Regions from separate parts of the Kitasatospora sp. CMC57 genome, predicted to be linked through region 1. Evidence: riboswitches for the same ligand, from Rfam matches in the RefSeq annotation. Region 1 holds a riboswitch; each other region holds the start of a gene.
What was found. A riboswitch is a leader RNA that binds a small molecule or an ion and turns the genes downstream of it on or off. The one in region 1 is predicted to bind cyclic di-AMP.
Positions count from the first base shown of each region.

Region 1 (5,093 bases):
TGCCCGCCGAACCGGCCGCGAAGTCGGTGTCGGCGGGCAGCACCGCCGTGAAGCCCTTGGCGGCGGCCGCCCTGGCGAGTTCCGGAGCGATCTGCCCGGGGCTGCGGCCGGTGCCCCGGTAGCCGGTGTAGTCGGCGACGCCCTCGGAGAGCCAGAGCGGGGTCCACGGCCGGGTGTCGGCCCGGGTCGCCACATGGGTCGCCTCGTGCACGGTGACCACCCGCCGGCCCAGCTCGCTCAGCCCGGCGTACGCCTGCGGGTTGACCAGCACCCGGTCGGCCGGGCTGTTCAGCGGTGCCCCGGCGGCGGCGGTGGTGACGGCGGCTATGCCCTGGTACCCGGCGGCGGAGACCCCGAGCAGCTGGGCGAACTCCTCGCCGGTGGCCGGCAGGACGAGCAGCAGCCGACCCGGCCAGTCCCCGCCCCAGACCTCGGTCACCAGCGGTACGGCCCGGTCGGCGGTGGCCACCGCCGCGGCCAGCGCGGCCGGTTCGGCCCGGCCCAGCGCGATGCTGTGCCCGCCCCGGGCCGCCCGGACCTCGCCGAGGTCCCAGAGCGCCGCGCCGCCGACCGGCTGTTCGGTGCTCAGCAGCCACTCGCCGTCCACCAGCTCACAGCCGATCCGCCGGGTCAGCACGGCCGGGTGGTCGTCGAAGCCGGCCACCCGCCAGCCCAGTTCGACGGCCAGGGTCAGGGTGGCGCCGACCGGCTCGGTGAAGTCGGTGATCCGGTACGAGAGTTCGGCCAACGGAAGCTGGGCCAGCCGGGTCAGACCGGCCTGCTCCGCGGGCCGCCGGGCCGGGGCGACCCCGGCCGCCAGCGCGGTGCGGTCCAGCCGGAGCAGCGCCCTGGCCCGATCGGCGAGCAGCGCCTCGATCCGGGGGCGGACCAGGGCGGCATCGGCTCCGGCCGGGGCGGCGGGCGTCGGCACCGGCCCACCGGCGGGCCGAGCCGCCGGGGGCGAGAGCTGCACCAGCCCGGCCGCCGCGAGCAGCAGCGCGGCCCGACGGGACAGCACGGCGCCGCCGACCCGCGCCCCGGCGTCCGGGGCGGGGTCGGCGGACGGCCGGGCGCCGCTCAGACCCGCACCACCCCGGAGACGGGCATCGCGCTGACGCTCTCGTAGCGGACCCGGGCGCCGGGGTAGGGCGCGTGCACGACCACACCGCCGCCGGCGTACATCCCGACGTGGTGCATGTCCCTGTAGAAGATCACCAGGTCTCCCGGCCGGGCCTCGGCGAGGCTGATCCGCTGCCCCGCGCCGGCCTGCTGCTGCGAGGTGCGCGGCAGGGTCACTCCAGCCTGCCGCCAGGCCCAGTACATCAGACCGGAGCAGTCGAACGTCGTGGGGCCGGTCGACCCGTACACGTACGGGGAGCCGATCTTGCTGCTGGCGGCGGCCAGCGCGGCGGCGGCCCGGCCGGAGGCGGCGGGCAGGTTGCCGAGGTCGAGCCGCTCGGCGCCCCGGGCGGCCCGGCGGGCGGCGTCCCTGGCGTCGTCGTCGGCCATCCTGGCCCGCTCCCCCGCACCCAGCGTGTTCAGCAGCCGCTGGGCCTTGGTGAGCCGCTGCCGGATCTCCTGCTTGCTCTCCTCCAGGGTGCGCCGGACGGACTCCAGCTCGGCCAGCTTGGCGGTGGTCTCGGCCCGTCGCTGGTCGAGCCGGCGCTGACTGTCGATCACCTCGCGGAGGGTGTCGTTCTGCCGCTCCGCCGACTGGTCCAGGGCGCGGGCGCGGTAGAGGTAGGCGGCCGGGTCGGAGTCCAGCATCAGCTGGACCGCCGGGTCGATGCCGCCCGCCCGGTACTGGGCGGCGGCCACCGAGCCGAGGCCGGAGCGCAGCCGGTTCAGCTCATCCTGGCCGACCGCCACCTGGGCCTGCAGCGACCCCGTGTCGGACTGGAGCCGCCGCTGCTGCTCCAGCGCCGCGTTGAACTTCTCCGAGGCCTGCTCGGCCTCCTCGTAGAGCTGGTCCACCTGCGCCTTGACGTCCTTGCGGGTGGGCGGCTCGGCCGGGGCGCCGGGCGCGGCCCCGGCGGCGCCGGTGGCGGCCGCGCCGAGCACCGTGGTGGCCGCTGCGGTGAACACCAGCGCCCGGGTGAACCGGCGGGCGCCTGGCAGGGGAGAACGACTGTGCGACGACATACCGGCGGCGGCTCCGTTCCTGCGCCGGGCCACCGCCGCCGCCCGGGTCGGGCGGCTCCTCGCGAAGGTCCGGGGGCAGACGTTAGCGAGTCGCGGCGATCTAGTCCAAACCCCTACAGTGCCGAATATTTGACCACTAATCGGACATCAGCTCGGGTCCCCGGGAACGCCGCAGGCCCGGCACGGGGCCGGGCCTGCGGGTGGAGATCCTGACCGGTGGTCAGACCCGGACGATGCGGGTGATCGGCATCACCGTGGCGGACTCGTGCCGGACCAGGGTGCCGGTGCGCGGCGCGTGCACGATCTGACCGTTCCCCACGTAGAGGCCGACGTGGCCGCCCCCGCGGTAGATGATCAGGTCGCCGGGCTTGGCGTCGGCGATGTTGGTGCCGATGTTCTGACCGGCGCCCATCTGTGCCTCCGAGGTGCGCGGCAGCGAGATCCCGGCCTTGTTGAACGACCAGACCATCAGGCCGGAGCAGTCGAAGCTGCCCGGGCCGACCGAGCCGTAGCCGTACGGCGTGCCGATCTGCGCCTCGGCGGCGGCGATCACGGTGGCGGCGTAGGAGCCGGCCGGCAGGGCGCTCAGGTCGGTCCGGGCCTCCGAGCGGGAGGCCCGGTCGTCGGTCTTCGACGCCGTGGCGGCCTTCGCGGCCGACTCGGCGGCGGCCCGGGCGTCGGCGGCCCGCAGCTCGTCCTGCTCCTTCTTGCTGAGCGTGTCGAGCAGGGTCTGCGCGGCGGCCAGCTTCGCCTGGATCTGGTCCTTGCCCGCGCGGAGCTCCTGGGTGGTGCGCTCCAGGTCGGCGAGCTTGTTCTGCGCCTCGGACTTCTGCTGGTCGAGCTTGGCCTGCTCGCCCTTCAGCGTCTTCAGGGTGTCCGCCTGGGAGGCGCCGAGTTGGCTCAGCGAGTCGGCCTGACCCAGGAAGGCGTCCGGGCTGCTGGAGAGCATCAACTGGACCGTGGGCGAAATCCCGCCGGTCCGGTACTGCTCGGCGGCGATCTCCCCGAGGGTGCCCTGAAGGGTGGTCACCTGGGCCTGCTGCCGTGCCACCTCGTCCTGGAGACTGCTGACCTGCTTCTGCAGGGTCTGCTGCTTCTCCGTGGCCGCGTTGAACTTCTCGGTCGCGTCCTCGGCCTGCTCGTTGAGCTGGTCGACCTGGGACTTGACCTCGTCCTTGGTGGGAGTCGGGTCGGCGTGTGCACCGGTCTGGGTGGACAGCGCCACCGCAGCGGCGGCGGCAGCCGTGATGATCGAGACCCGGGTGCGACCGGCAGGCTTGGGACGACGATGGGACGCCACGAAGGCGGACTCCTTCTTCCTACGGCCGCCTACCGGGTGAGCTGACGGGTTCGGGCTGGAAGAGACGCCCTACGACGCCTCACCGCCGAGCCGTCTCACGACGGTCCGCCGACCTGGCGCCGATTCACCCCGAGGAACATGGTTCCCCGGCTCCGATCGGCAGTGCCCTCACAAGGGCTTCCCCGTGGGGCAGTTGGACTGCCCCGCTGCGTCTCGGACTCGGCGGTAACCCCCGCCGCCACCCAGGTTGGGTGATCGACAGTGCGGTGGTTCGAGAAGGACCCTAGTAACCCAACCGTGATCGGTTCAAATCCTTGTAAGAAAAAAGTCGGAATGAAGTCGTGATTCTTTGGTGATTACGACCGAGCGTGATCGAAAACGCACGCTCCGCCGATGAAATCCCGGGATGCGGACGCGGCGGGGCCCGCCGGAGGTGTCCCAGATCACAGGGAGGTTCCGGCGGGCCCGCGCGTGTCACGAGGCGTCAGTTGTACGCCTTAGGAAGGAGATGTCCGTTATGCCGCATCAGGCTGACGGGCGATCAGAACGGAGGATCAGACCCGGCGAATGGTCTTGATCGGCATCGCGTCGGCCTTCATCACCTTCACCACGTCACCGGTGTGCGGCGCGTGCACCACCAGACCGTTGCCGATGTAGATCCCGACGTGGTGCGCGTCGTTGTGGTAGATCACCAGGTCGCCCGGCAGCGCGTTGGCGTAGTTGTTGCCGACGCCCGTGCCGGCCGTCGCCTGCTCCTGCGAGGTGCGCGGCAGCGAGACACCGGCCTGCGCGTAGGCCCAGACCACCAGGCCGGAGCAGTCGAAGGAGTTCGGCCCGGTGGCGCCCCAGACGTACGGCTTGCCCTGCTTGCCCATCGCGGCGGCGACCGCGGCACCGGCGTAACCGGAGGCCGGCGGCAGGTTCTTGACGTCGTACCGCTCGGAGCCACGGGAGGAGCGCTCGTTCTCCAGGGCGCTGCGGTCGGCCGCGCTCAGCTGGTTGAGCAGCTTCTGGGCCTCGGCCAGCTTCTGCTGGACCTCGGCCTTGGCGTCGTTCAGCACCTTGGTGTTGCGGTCCAGTTCGGCCAGCGTCTCCGCGGCCTCGACCTTCTGCTGGTCCAGTCGGCGCTGCTGGTCCTGCAGCGTCTTCAGGCTCTGCACCTGGGTCTCGTTCACCTGGTCGACGCTGGAGGCCTTGGTCAGGTAGTTCTCCGGGTCGGAGGAGAGCATCAGCGCGACCGAGGGGTCCACCCCACCGTCGCGGTACTCCTGCGCCGCCACGGCCGCCAGGCCGCCCTGAAGGGCCGTCATCTGCTCCTGGCCACGGGCCACCTGGTCCTGGAGCTGCTCGGCCTGCTTGCGCAGCTGGTCGGTCCGCTCCTTGGCGCCGTTGAATCGCTCGGCGGCCTGCTCCTGCTCGTTGAAGAGCTGGTCGACCTGGACCTTGACCTCGTCCTTGCTCGGCTTGGCCGGCGCCGCGTGGGCACCCGTCTGGGCCGAGAGGGCGACCGCGGTCGCTGCGGCAGCGGTCAGCACGGAGACCCGCGCACGGCTCGGCTGCTTGGGGCGGCGGTGGGAAGCCAAAGGACTAGCTCCTTCATCACTCCTGGACGCGGCCTCACCCATTCGGGTGCATGTCCAGAATATAGGTT
Region 1 covers NZ_AP035881.2:5,418,043-5,423,135, reverse strand. The annotation lists gene ACKUU6_RS24290 (hypothetical protein) at 1-1,018, opposite strand, end outside; gene ACKUU6_RS24285 (NlpC/P60 family protein) at 1,078-2,142, opposite strand; gene ACKUU6_RS24280 (NlpC/P60 family protein) at 2,363-3,442, opposite strand; cyclic di-AMP (ydaO/yuaA leader) riboswitch at 3,453-3,614, opposite strand; gene ACKUU6_RS24275 (NlpC/P60 family protein) at 3,997-5,025, opposite strand.

Region 2 (5,093 bases), 4.1 Mb from region 1:
CCTGATCTGCAGCCATGGCAGAACACTCCTTGGACAGTTGAGCCAACAGGGAGGTTCCGGTGGGAACCTCCTCGATACCGACCCACCTACTGGCGGGTTCGGTTCTGTAAGGTGGAGACTAGTTTCCGCGATACAGAATTTCAACGCTTTGTTGAGGTAGATCGCTGGGACTCTACTCCTCCTCCGACAGCGAAGGGAACGCCGGTGGCCAGCACCTCCGCCGCAGCACCCACAGGGGCCGACCGTGCCACCGGCGGCGTGCAGTCCGTCGAGCGCGCGTTCCAGCTCCTCGAAGCCCTGGCCGACTCCGGCGGGGTGGCCACCCTGAGCGAGCTCTCCGCCACCTCCGGGCTGCCGATGCCGACCATCCACCGGCTGATCCGTACCCTTGTGGCGCAGGGGTATGTCCGCCAGGACACCGCCCGCCGCTACACCCTCGGCCCCCGGCTGATCCGGCTCGGCGAGACCGCCGGCCGGCTGCTCGGCAGCTGGGCCCGTCCGTACCTGGCGGAGCTGATGGAGGCCACCGGCGAGACCGCCAACCTGGCCGTGCTGGAGGGCGGCGAGGTGGTGTACGTCGGACAGGTGCAGTCGCGCCGCTCGATGCGGATGTTCACCGAGGTCGGCCGCCGGGTGCAGCCGCACTGCACCGGGGTCGGCAAGGCCCTGCTGGCCCAGCTGGACGAGGCCGAGGCGCGCGGCGTGCTCGGCACCCAACCGCTCCAGTCGCACACCCCGTACACCGTCACCGACCAGGCCGAGCTGTTCACCCAGCTGGCCCGGGCCAGGGAGCGCGGCTACGTGGTGGACGACCAGGAGCAGGAGATCGGCGTCCGCTGCATTGCCGTTGCCGTGCCGGGTGCGCCGACCCCGACCGCGCTCTCGGTCTCGGGGCCCGAGGCCCGGATCCGGGCGCTGGAGGCCCAGGCGGGCAACACCGCGCTGGTGCCGGTGATGCGGCAGATCGCGAGCCGGCTCGGGCAGGTGCTGGCCCCCTGACACCCTGCGGCTCGGACGGCCCGTTGCACTGACGGCGGGTCAGTCCAGCATGAGCGAGCCGACCTGGGACGCCGTCAGATGAAAGACCGCCAGCTCCGGCTCGGCGCCCACCTGGGCGAATAGTCGGGGCGCGGCGGCCAGTTTGGGGTTGGACCGCACCGCCTCCAGCGCGGCCTTGTCCCGCCACAGGCTCTGCACCCGCCAGCGTCCGCCCGGGCCGCGGAGCAGCTCCGTCCTGATCAGCCCCTCCGGCAGCGGACCGGCCACCAGCTCCCGGTACGACGTCACCAACTCGGCCTCGCGGTCCGGTCCGACGACCGCGCTGACTTCACTCAAGACCTCTCCGGACACTGTCCTCACCTCCGTGGGAATCCACGCTACGCCGATACAGTGCGTACCGGGATCACTACGATCGGCAGACAGGTGATGACAGTGCGCAGATGGGTGATGACCGGCCTGGCCGCCACGGCGGCGCTGGTGCTCGGTGCCACAACGGCGAGCGCGGTGCCCTCGAACTCCGACCTGGAGGTGGTCAGGATCGACCCCGGCCCGGCCACGCCGGGCGGCACCACCACCGTGCACGGCTTCGTGGCCAACCTCGGCCCGCAGCAGACCGGCTCCTCGTTCACCGTGCTGATCGACCTGCCGGCCGGGTTCACCGCCGTGGGGCCGTACTTCCCGGCGAACTGCAGGTCCCTGGTCGGCCGGGTGGTGAGCTGCACCTTCGGCGCCGGGCTGCCCTCGCTGCGGACCGCGACCGCGCTGGTGCCGGTCCGGGTGAACGCCGACGTGCCCCACGGCACGAAGGCCGAGGGGCACGTCAGGGTGGTGAGCGTGGACGATCACAACGCCGCGAACGACAGCACGCCGTTCACGCTGACCGTCAGCTGAGTCAGCGGTACACCCGGACGTAGTCCGAGGAGAAGCTGATCGGCGCGGTGCCGGAGGGTCCCGGGTGGTACTGCCCGGCGCCCACCGAGAGGTTGAGGATCAGGTAGGCGGACCAGTCGGCGCCGACACCGGTGCCGTCGGAGAAGACCTTGGCGCCGTTGACGTACCAGTCGACCGAGTTGGCGCCGTAGTAGGTGCCGATGGTGACCCACTTGTCGTGGCCGACCGCATTGGCGTCGGTGTAGTACTTCGAGCCGGACTTGACGTGGTTGGTCAGCTCCAGCAGTCCCGCGTTGTCGGGGTGGTACTCGAAGCTGTCGATCTCGCCGTTGCCGTTCTTCCAGGTCCAGAGCGCGGGCCAGGCGCCGGAGCCGGCCGGCAGCTTGACCCGGGTCTCGGCGTAGTCGCCGGTCTTCACCTGGAAGCCCTGACTGGAGTACTCGGTGGTGAGCAGCCCGGTGTCCCAGGCCTGCTTGCCGTTCTCCAGGGTGTGGCTGGACGGCTTGGCCGTGAAGGTCGCCACTCCGCCGGAGACCGAGACGCCGCTGGTGCTGATCCAGTCGAGCTTGTTGTCGTCCGGGTTGTGGTTGCCGTAGCGGTACGAGCTGCTCTTGTCACCGACCCACTTGGAGCCCCAGGCGATCGAGCTGTCGAACTCCTCGGACCAGGTCAGCGCCTTGCCGGGGATCGGCGAGGTGGTGGTCGGCTGCGTCGGGGCCGGCGCGGGGGTGGGCGTCGGCGCCGGAGCCGGGGTCGGCGCGGGGGCCGGGGTGGGCGTCGGGGCCGGCGCGGGAGCGACCGTGCCGCCGACGGTGAGCTGCTGCGACGGCAGGTTGTGCCAGCCACCGGAGTAGTCCTGCCAGAAGCCGAACTGGGTGTACGTGCCGGCGGGCAGCGTACGGGCCCCGCTGGTGAAGGTCACGCCGCCGGGGCAGATCTGCACGTTCGAGGCGTTGCCTGGGAAGTCCAGGTTGTGACCGGCCGCGTCCCGGACGCCGACGCCGAGCGTCTTGGCGGTGAAGCAGGCGCCGGAGTGGACGGTCAGCCCGGCCTTGGTCCAGGTGTTCGCGGCCATCGTGGTGGGGGTCAGCCGGTCCTGGGTCACCGTGGTGGCGGCCTGGGCCTGACCGGACAGGCCGGTGGCGATCAGCGGTACGGCGGCCAGTGCGGCCACGCCGAGGCGTGCGGGGGTAAGGGCTGTGCGCATGGGCAGGGTCCTCTGCGACGCCTACGAGGTGAGCTGTCGGGTTCGGGCAAGAGGATCGCCCGGCCGCTGTGGGAGCGGCTTCACCCCGAGCGGGCCCATGCCGGAGCAGGGGGCACCGCAGACTGACCTGGTTCCCCCGCTCCTGTCCATGTTCGGTGCTCGGGCAACCGGCGCCGGGTGGACAGGACTCGGCGTCCCGGCGATGGCGTCCGCGTAGGTGCGGACAACTCCATGCAGGCTAGGCAGGTCGTCCGGCCATCGACAACGAGAGCTGCCTCACACGGGCTCCCGGGTGGCACGGCTCGCCGGGTCGGCCCCCGCCCGGGGCGTCGGGGCTCCCGCCGGATGGCCGTCCGTGACAAGTCGCTTGGATTCCAAGGTAGTTACGCGCAAGTGAAGTATTGGCGCAGCACTTCCCCAGGGACCTGACATGACCACACAATGTCAGTCATGCGAATGACTCTACGCGCGTTGAAGACCCGTGCCGTCTCCGTCGCCGTGGTGGGCCTGGTCACCCTGGCCCCCACCGCCGTGTTCGCCACCGACGCCTCCGCCGACGTCAGTGGCAGCATCTGTCTGACCGCCCTGCCCAGCCAGGGCCGGGACACCGTCCGGCTGATCGACCAGGGCGGCCCGTTCCCGTACCGCCAGGACGGCGTCGTCTTCCAGAACCGGGAGGGCGTACTGCCCGACCAGGACAGCGGCTACTACCACGAGTACACCGTCAAGACGCCCGGATCGTGGACCCGAGGTGCCCGACGGATCATCACCGGCAAGGTGTTCCACGAGGAGTACTACACCTCGGACCACTACGCGACCTTCCGTCAGGTCGACTTCGGCTGCTGACCACCCGTCACCTCCGGCGCCCGTCCCCGAACTCCGGGGGCGGGCACCGTCGTTTCCCACCGCGACTCTTTACGGGTGATTTACAGCCGGGTACGCTCCCTGAAACATCTTGCGGCATCTTGCGCAAGATGGAACGTCAACTCCCGGTCGGTGGCGTGCGCCGCAGTGCCCTTCCCAGGCCCTGTGCTGTCGACGGGTTCTCCCCCACCCCATCAGGCCCCGAGGAGTCCATCCGTGGACCGTGAAGCCGCACGCCGCCGTCCCCTTCGTCGAAGTCCCCGCCGTCGAAGTCCGCTGCTCGCCGTCCTGGCGGTCGTCGCCGGACTGGTCGCCACCCTGCTGCCCGCGCTCACCGCGAGGGCCACCGCCACCACCACCGTTTCCGCCGCCCCGACCTCCGCCACCGTCTACTACTGGACCGCGGGCACGAACTGGTCGGCGTACTACCTGCATTGGGCCGCCACCGGCGGCGGCTGGACCACCGTGCCCGGCACGAGGCTCACCGCCGCCTGCACCGACTGGGTCAAGCTGACCGTCGACCTGGGCACCGCCGCCACCTGGCAGGCGACCTTCAACAACGGCTCGGGCACGTGGGACAACAACGGCGGCGCCAACTACCAGTTGGGCACCGGCGCGGTGACCGTCAAGAACGGCGTGGTGGCCCACAGCGACCCGTGCGGGAGCGGCACACCGCCGCCAACTCCCCAGCCGGGTAACGCCGCCACCGTCTGGTACGCCACCGCCACGGTCGGCTGGTCCACCGTCAACCTGCACTGGGCGCCCACCGGCGGCGCCTGGACCACCAGCCCCGGCGTCGGCATGGAGGCCGCCTGCGCCGGCTGGGTGAAGAAGAGCGTCAGCCTGGGCACCGCCACCGCCTGGCAGGCGACCTTCAACAACGGCAACGGCGTCTGGGACAACAACAACGGCGTCAACTACCAACTCGGCAGCGGCAACAGCACCGTCAAGGACAGGACCGTGACGGCCACGGCCGTCGACCCCTGCGCCGCCGCGGTGCCCGACACCACCGCGCCGACCGCCCCCACCGGTGTGGCCGCCACCGCCACCGGCACCGCCACCGTGCTGACCTGGAACCCCGCGACCGACAACGTCGGGGTGACGGGCTACCAGATCACCAGGACCGGTGGCA
Region 2 covers NZ_AP035881.2:1,274,344-1,279,436, forward strand. The annotation lists gene aceB (malate synthase A) at 1-16, opposite strand, end outside; gene ACKUU6_RS05855 (IclR family transcriptional regulator) at 205-999, shown strand; gene ACKUU6_RS05860 (antibiotic biosynthesis monooxygenase) at 1,039-1,335, opposite strand; gene ACKUU6_RS05865 (hypothetical protein) at 1,432-1,890, shown strand; gene ACKUU6_RS05870 (hypothetical protein) at 1,892-3,097, opposite strand; cyclic di-AMP (ydaO/yuaA leader) riboswitch at 3,101-3,265, opposite strand; gene ACKUU6_RS05875 (ribonuclease domain-containing protein) at 3,548-3,943, shown strand; gene ACKUU6_RS05880 (carbohydrate binding domain-containing protein) at 4,178-5,093, shown strand, end outside.
Region 2: linked by a shared signal. The riboswitch ahead of ACKUU6_RS05870 (hypothetical protein) and the one ahead of ACKUU6_RS24280 (NlpC/P60 family protein) in region 1 are both predicted to bind cyclic di-AMP.

Region 3 (5,093 bases), 2.0 Mb from region 1:
TCGGCGCGGAGTCGCCGGTGGCGTACGCCCGGGTGACGGGCTTCCGGCCGGGGGTGCGCAGGGCGGTCACGGCGGCGGAGCGGTACTCCGCGAAGTCGGCGGGCCTGGCGGTCGGGTAGGCCTTGTCGAGGTAGCTGCCCCAGGCGGCGGGGACGTGCGTCACGGTGAAGGCGAGTGCCTTGAGCACGGCGCGCTGGACGGCGCTCGGCGGCAGGTTCTCGATGAAGGCGTCGATCAGGGCGATCCCGGCCACCCGCTCGGGGGCCAGGGCGGCGGCCCGCACCACGGTGGCGCCGGTGTAGGAGTTGCCGACCAGGGCGGCCCGCTCGATGCCCAGGTGGTCGAGCAGGGCCAGGGTGTCCTCGGCGATCGAGGCGGGGGAGTAGTCGCTCCAGGTCATCGAGGACTCGCCGAGCCCACGCAGGTCCAGGGTGACGACCCGGTGGCCGGCGGCGGTGAGCAGCGGGCGCAGGTGGCGGTACACGCTGCGCGAGTCGAGCATGCCGGGGAGCAGGACGACCGGCAGGCCGGTCTCGGTGGCGGTGTCGTCGTAGGCCAGTCGGCCGCCGGGAACGGTCAGGAACTGGGTGGTCAGCGTCTGCGTCATGCCCATAAAGCTAAGGCTAATAGCCTTAGCTGTCAAGGGGTGCCGAGAAGCGATGGGATACCGTGCGGAGCGATCGAGTCGCACCGGACCTGAGGGGTCGTCATGCCGTTCATCAATGTCAAGCAGCTGGCCGGCCGGACCGCGGAGCAGCGGGCCGAGATCGCCCGCGAGCTCACCGAGACCTACGTCCGGATCACCGGCGTGAGCCCGGAGGTGGTGAACGTGGTGATCGAGGAGATCCCGCTGGAGAACTGGATGGCGGGCGGCGAGACCTACGCGGCCAAGCGGGCCAGGGGCTGACCCCCGCTCAGATCCCCTCCACCCGGAACGGGTCGTGCTCGGCGAGCAGCTTGTCCAGCCGTGCCTGGTCGACCCGGCTGGTGATCGCGCCGACCTCCTGGCGGTCGCGGACCACCTTGGCGAGCGTGAACGCCGCGGTGATCTCGTAGAGCAGGCCGACTGCCAGGAAGCCGCGCATCCAGGGGTCGACGGGCAGGTAGGCGATCCCGATCGCCAGGGCCGCACTGGCCAGGGCGAAGGACAGGACGGCCTGGAGGTAGTAGGCACTGGTGGTCCGGGGCTGCATCGAAGCGCTCATGTTCCGAGGGTCCCGAACTCCCTTGTCCGGCACCTGAGTACGGATACTCAACCCGTCGTCGCGCACCGTCACCGAGTAGTAGATCAAAAGCCGCATTCCGGTCACGGGTCGTCAGAAGAGGTGGACTGCATCTCTCAAGCCGCTTGGAATCATGGGCTCCTAGGATTAACGTTTGATAACGCAGCGCGGTCGGCAACGCCGTACCAGAACGGCACCGTGCGCCGTCGCCTAATCCTCAGGACCCGCTTTCACCGGTGGGTCCGGGAGCCGGGGAACCACCGTTCCTTGGGGTGAATCGGCCGGGTCCACAACCCGGTCGTAGGAGACCTTCCTGCTCCGAACCCGTCAGCTAACCCGGTAGGCGAGAAGGAAGGAAAGGAGCGCGCCTCCGTGGCGTCGACGCACTCCCAGGCACACCCTCGTACCGACTCCGGCAACCAGCTGCTGCTGGACCACCCGGAGGCCGCCAGGCACCGGATACCCCGTCAGCCCCGCTCCGGCGGCCCGCTGATCGGTGTCACCGCGATGACCGCTGCGCTCGGCGCCACCGCCTTCGCCGCCGGCTCCGCCGCGGCGGAGCCGGCCGCCGCCGCCCCGCCGCCGCCCGCCGTCGCTGCCGCCGACTCCTCCGGGGCCGAGCAGCACGGGCTCGCCGCCGACCCCGGCCTCGCCCTCGCCGCCCGGATCCAGCTCCAGGCCGACGGGCAGCGCACCGCCGCCGACGAGTCCGCCCGGCTGGCCGCGGCCCAGGAGGCGGAGGCCAAGCGGTCCGCCCAGGAGGCCGAGGCGAAGCGCGCCGAGCAGCGCACCGCGTTCGCCGCGCCCACCAGCAACTACGAGCTGACCGCGCACTACGGGCAGTCCGGCTCGTACTGGTCGCACCTGCACACCGGCCTGGACTTCGCGGCCGCCACCGGCACCCCGGTCACCGCCGTCGGCGCGGGCACCGTCACCTCGGCCGGCTGGTCCGGGGCGTACGGCTACCGGGTGATCGAGACCCTGAGCGACGGCACCGAGATCTGGTACTGCCACCTCTCCGCCATCGTCACCGCCTCGGGCGAGGTCGCCCCCGGCACCGTGCTCGGCAGGGTCGGGGCCACCGGCAACGTCACCGAGCCGCACCTGCACCTGGAGGTCCGGCCGGACGGCGCGGCCCCGGTCGACCCGCTGGACTGGCTGCGCGAGCGCGGCATCAACCCCTGACGGGACCGGGCCGTTCCGGTCAGCCGGTCTGCTCGGGCTGTTCCGCCTGCTCGGCGAGGTACGCCTCGATCTCCTCGGTGCCCGGCTCCGGGGCCAGGTCCGGGTACTCGTGCACCAGCAGCGCGGGCAGACCGGGCACGGTCCACTCGCCCAGCAGCCGGAGCGCCTCCTCGGCCACCGCGGCCTCGAAGCCCTCGAAGTCGCCGGAGAGCTCGTCCGGCATCGGCAGGCCGAGTGCGTTCAGCCCGGCCAGGTTGCGGTAGCTGCGCTGCATCAGCCGGTTCTCCAGCAGCAGCCGGGCGCCGTCGGTGGCCATCCCGATCGAGATCAGCCGCTGCCGGCCCCAGCCGCCGTCGGCCTCGATCTCGTCCAGTTCGGTCAGGGCGCCGAACGCCTCGGCCCGCTGCTCCGCCGTCAGCTCCCGGAAGCCGTCCAACCAGGCCCGGATTGCCGCCGGATCGGTGGTGTCCACCCCGTCCGCCCGGAGCAGCAGCGCGTACAGCCGCGGCCAGGTGACCAGGTGCGGCTGCCGGAGCAGCCCGCAGAGCAGCTCGCCCTGCCACTCCACCTCGGCGTGCAGCCGCTCCTGCCGCTTGGCGTTCAGCCGCCTGGCGGCCCGCTGATGGTCGATCAGCAGCCCCACGGCCCGCCCGTACGCGCCGGGGTCGGAATCCGGTTGCACGTACATGTAGATCCGCTCGTACAGCAGCTGCTCGACCACCGGCGAGCTCAGCTCCGGGTAGCCGTCGTGCATCCGGCCGTCGCCCAGCTCCAGCAGGGCCAGCACCGTCCGGACCGCCTCCACCGGGACGGGCTCGAGACCCTCGTCGGCCGCCCACCTGAGCAGGTCGTCGGCACGGGTACGGGGGCTGAGCCGGAGGTCGTCGTCGTTCACCCTCGTACGGTATCCGGTGCCGGGAGCCCAGGCCGTCCGTCCAGGGCGGGGGTGGGGTTCTCCCTACCCCAGGTCCGCCGGGGGACCTCATGTCGCGGACGGCGCCGGTCGGGCACCTTGGAGGGGTGGGCACGGAGCAGGACAACCAGACCGAGGAGCCGGTGATGACCAGTCAGACCTTCCCGTACGCCGAGCGCAGCACCAGCGGCGGCCGGGCGCACCCGGAGTTCTGGCGGGCACCGTTCGCCGCCGCCACCTACCGGCAGGTCGGCTTCGTGCTCGGCTCGCTGCCGATCGCCGTGCTGGGCTTCGCCTCCGTGGTGGCCTCCTTCTCGCTCGGGCTCGGCCTGCTGGTCACCGCGCTGGGGATGCCGGTGCTCGCCCTGCTCACCTCCGGCTCGCGTGGCTTCGCCGCGCTGGAGCGGCACCGGGCCCGCACCCTGCTCGGCACCGAGGTCGCCGCACCCGGCCCGGTCGCGCAGTCCCGGCCCGGCTTCTGGGGGGCCGTCACCGCCCGACTGGCCGACCGGGCCGGCTGGAAGGCGGCGCTGTACCAGGTGCTGATGCTGCCCTGGAGCATCCTGAGCTTCACCCTCACGGTGGTCTTCCTGGTGGCCGGCTGGGTGGTCGCGCTCTACCCGGCCTACCACTGGGTGTTCGCCCGCTACACCGACTGGCCGGGCTACCGGGTGTACGACTTCACCACCGACGCCGGGGCGCACCACGAGTACTACCTCACCTCGGGCCGGGACATCGCGGGCGTCTCGCTGCTCGGCCTGGTGCTGGTTTTCCTCACCCCGGTGCTGGTCCGGGGCCTGACCGCCGTCTCCCGGACCGCGATCCGGGGGCTGTGCGGCGGCCGCTGAGCGCGGATGCGGCCCCGCCGCTCCCGTGCTGCGATGAACGGGCCCGGTACCGCTCCCCGGTACCGGGCCCGTCGCATCCCCGGAGGCCCGGTGCACACCCCCAGCACGCTGATCACCTCCCGTCCGCTGGACGAGTACTGCGGTCTGTTCGGCCTGACCAGGGCCGCGCTGGCCGCCGTGCCGGGACCGGTCCTGGACTGCCCCGGCGGCGCGGCCGGACTGACCGCCGAGGCGCGTGAACTCGGCGTCACCGTGATCGCCACCGACCCCGCGTACGCCGCCCCGCTGCCGGAACTCACCGCCCTGGCCCTGGCCGGACGGGACAGCGTGGCCGCCCGGCTCGCCGTGGACCCCGACCGGCACCTGCCCGCCGGGCGGCTGCGACCCGAGCGCTACCTGCGCAGCTGGGACCGGGCCCGCCGGCTGTTCGCCGCCGACACCGCCGCCCGGCCCGAGCGGTACGTGGCCGCCGCACTGCCCAGGCTGCCGTTCGCGGCCGGCTCCTTCGCACTCACCCTGAGCGCGTACCTGCTGTTCGCCTACCCGGAGCTGTTCCCGCCCGAGCGCCAGCTCGCCGGGCTGCTCGAACTGGTGCGGGTGACCGCGCCAGGCGGCGAGGTCAGGGTCTACCCGCTGCACGACGGTGCCGCCCGCCCCTGCCCGCACCTGCCGCAGCTGCGCTCCGCCCTGGGGGAGCGTCAGGTCTCCAGCGAGATCACCCGCTTCGCCCGCCCGGGCGACGGCCGGACGCGCCGGGTGCTGGTCCTTCGGCGGGCCCGGCCCGGGGTTAGGGCGTGATCGGGGCCGGGCTCGGAGCGGGTACCGGGGCGGGGAGCTTCTTGAGGATCTCCTCACCGACCACCCGGCGGCGGGAGTCCTTGGGCGCCGTCCGGTAGTTGCGCAGCTTGTCCTCGACCGCGAAGC
Region 3 covers NZ_AP035881.2:3,397,432-3,402,524, reverse strand. The annotation lists gene ACKUU6_RS14980 (alpha/beta fold hydrolase) at 1-607, opposite strand, end outside; gene ACKUU6_RS14975 (tautomerase family protein) at 710-907, shown strand; gene ACKUU6_RS14970 (YiaA/YiaB family inner membrane protein) at 915-1,205, opposite strand; cyclic di-AMP (ydaO/yuaA leader) riboswitch at 1,421-1,584, shown strand; gene ACKUU6_RS14965 (M23 family metallopeptidase) at 1,596-2,408, shown strand; gene ACKUU6_RS14960 (hypothetical protein) at 2,428-3,303, opposite strand; gene ACKUU6_RS14955 (sensor domain-containing protein) at 3,468-4,169, shown strand; gene ACKUU6_RS14950 (class I SAM-dependent methyltransferase) at 4,260-4,967, shown strand; gene ACKUU6_RS14945 (hypothetical protein) at 4,957-5,093, opposite strand, start outside.
Region 3: linked by a shared signal. The riboswitch ahead of ACKUU6_RS14965 (M23 family metallopeptidase) and the one ahead of ACKUU6_RS24280 (NlpC/P60 family protein) in region 1 are both predicted to bind cyclic di-AMP.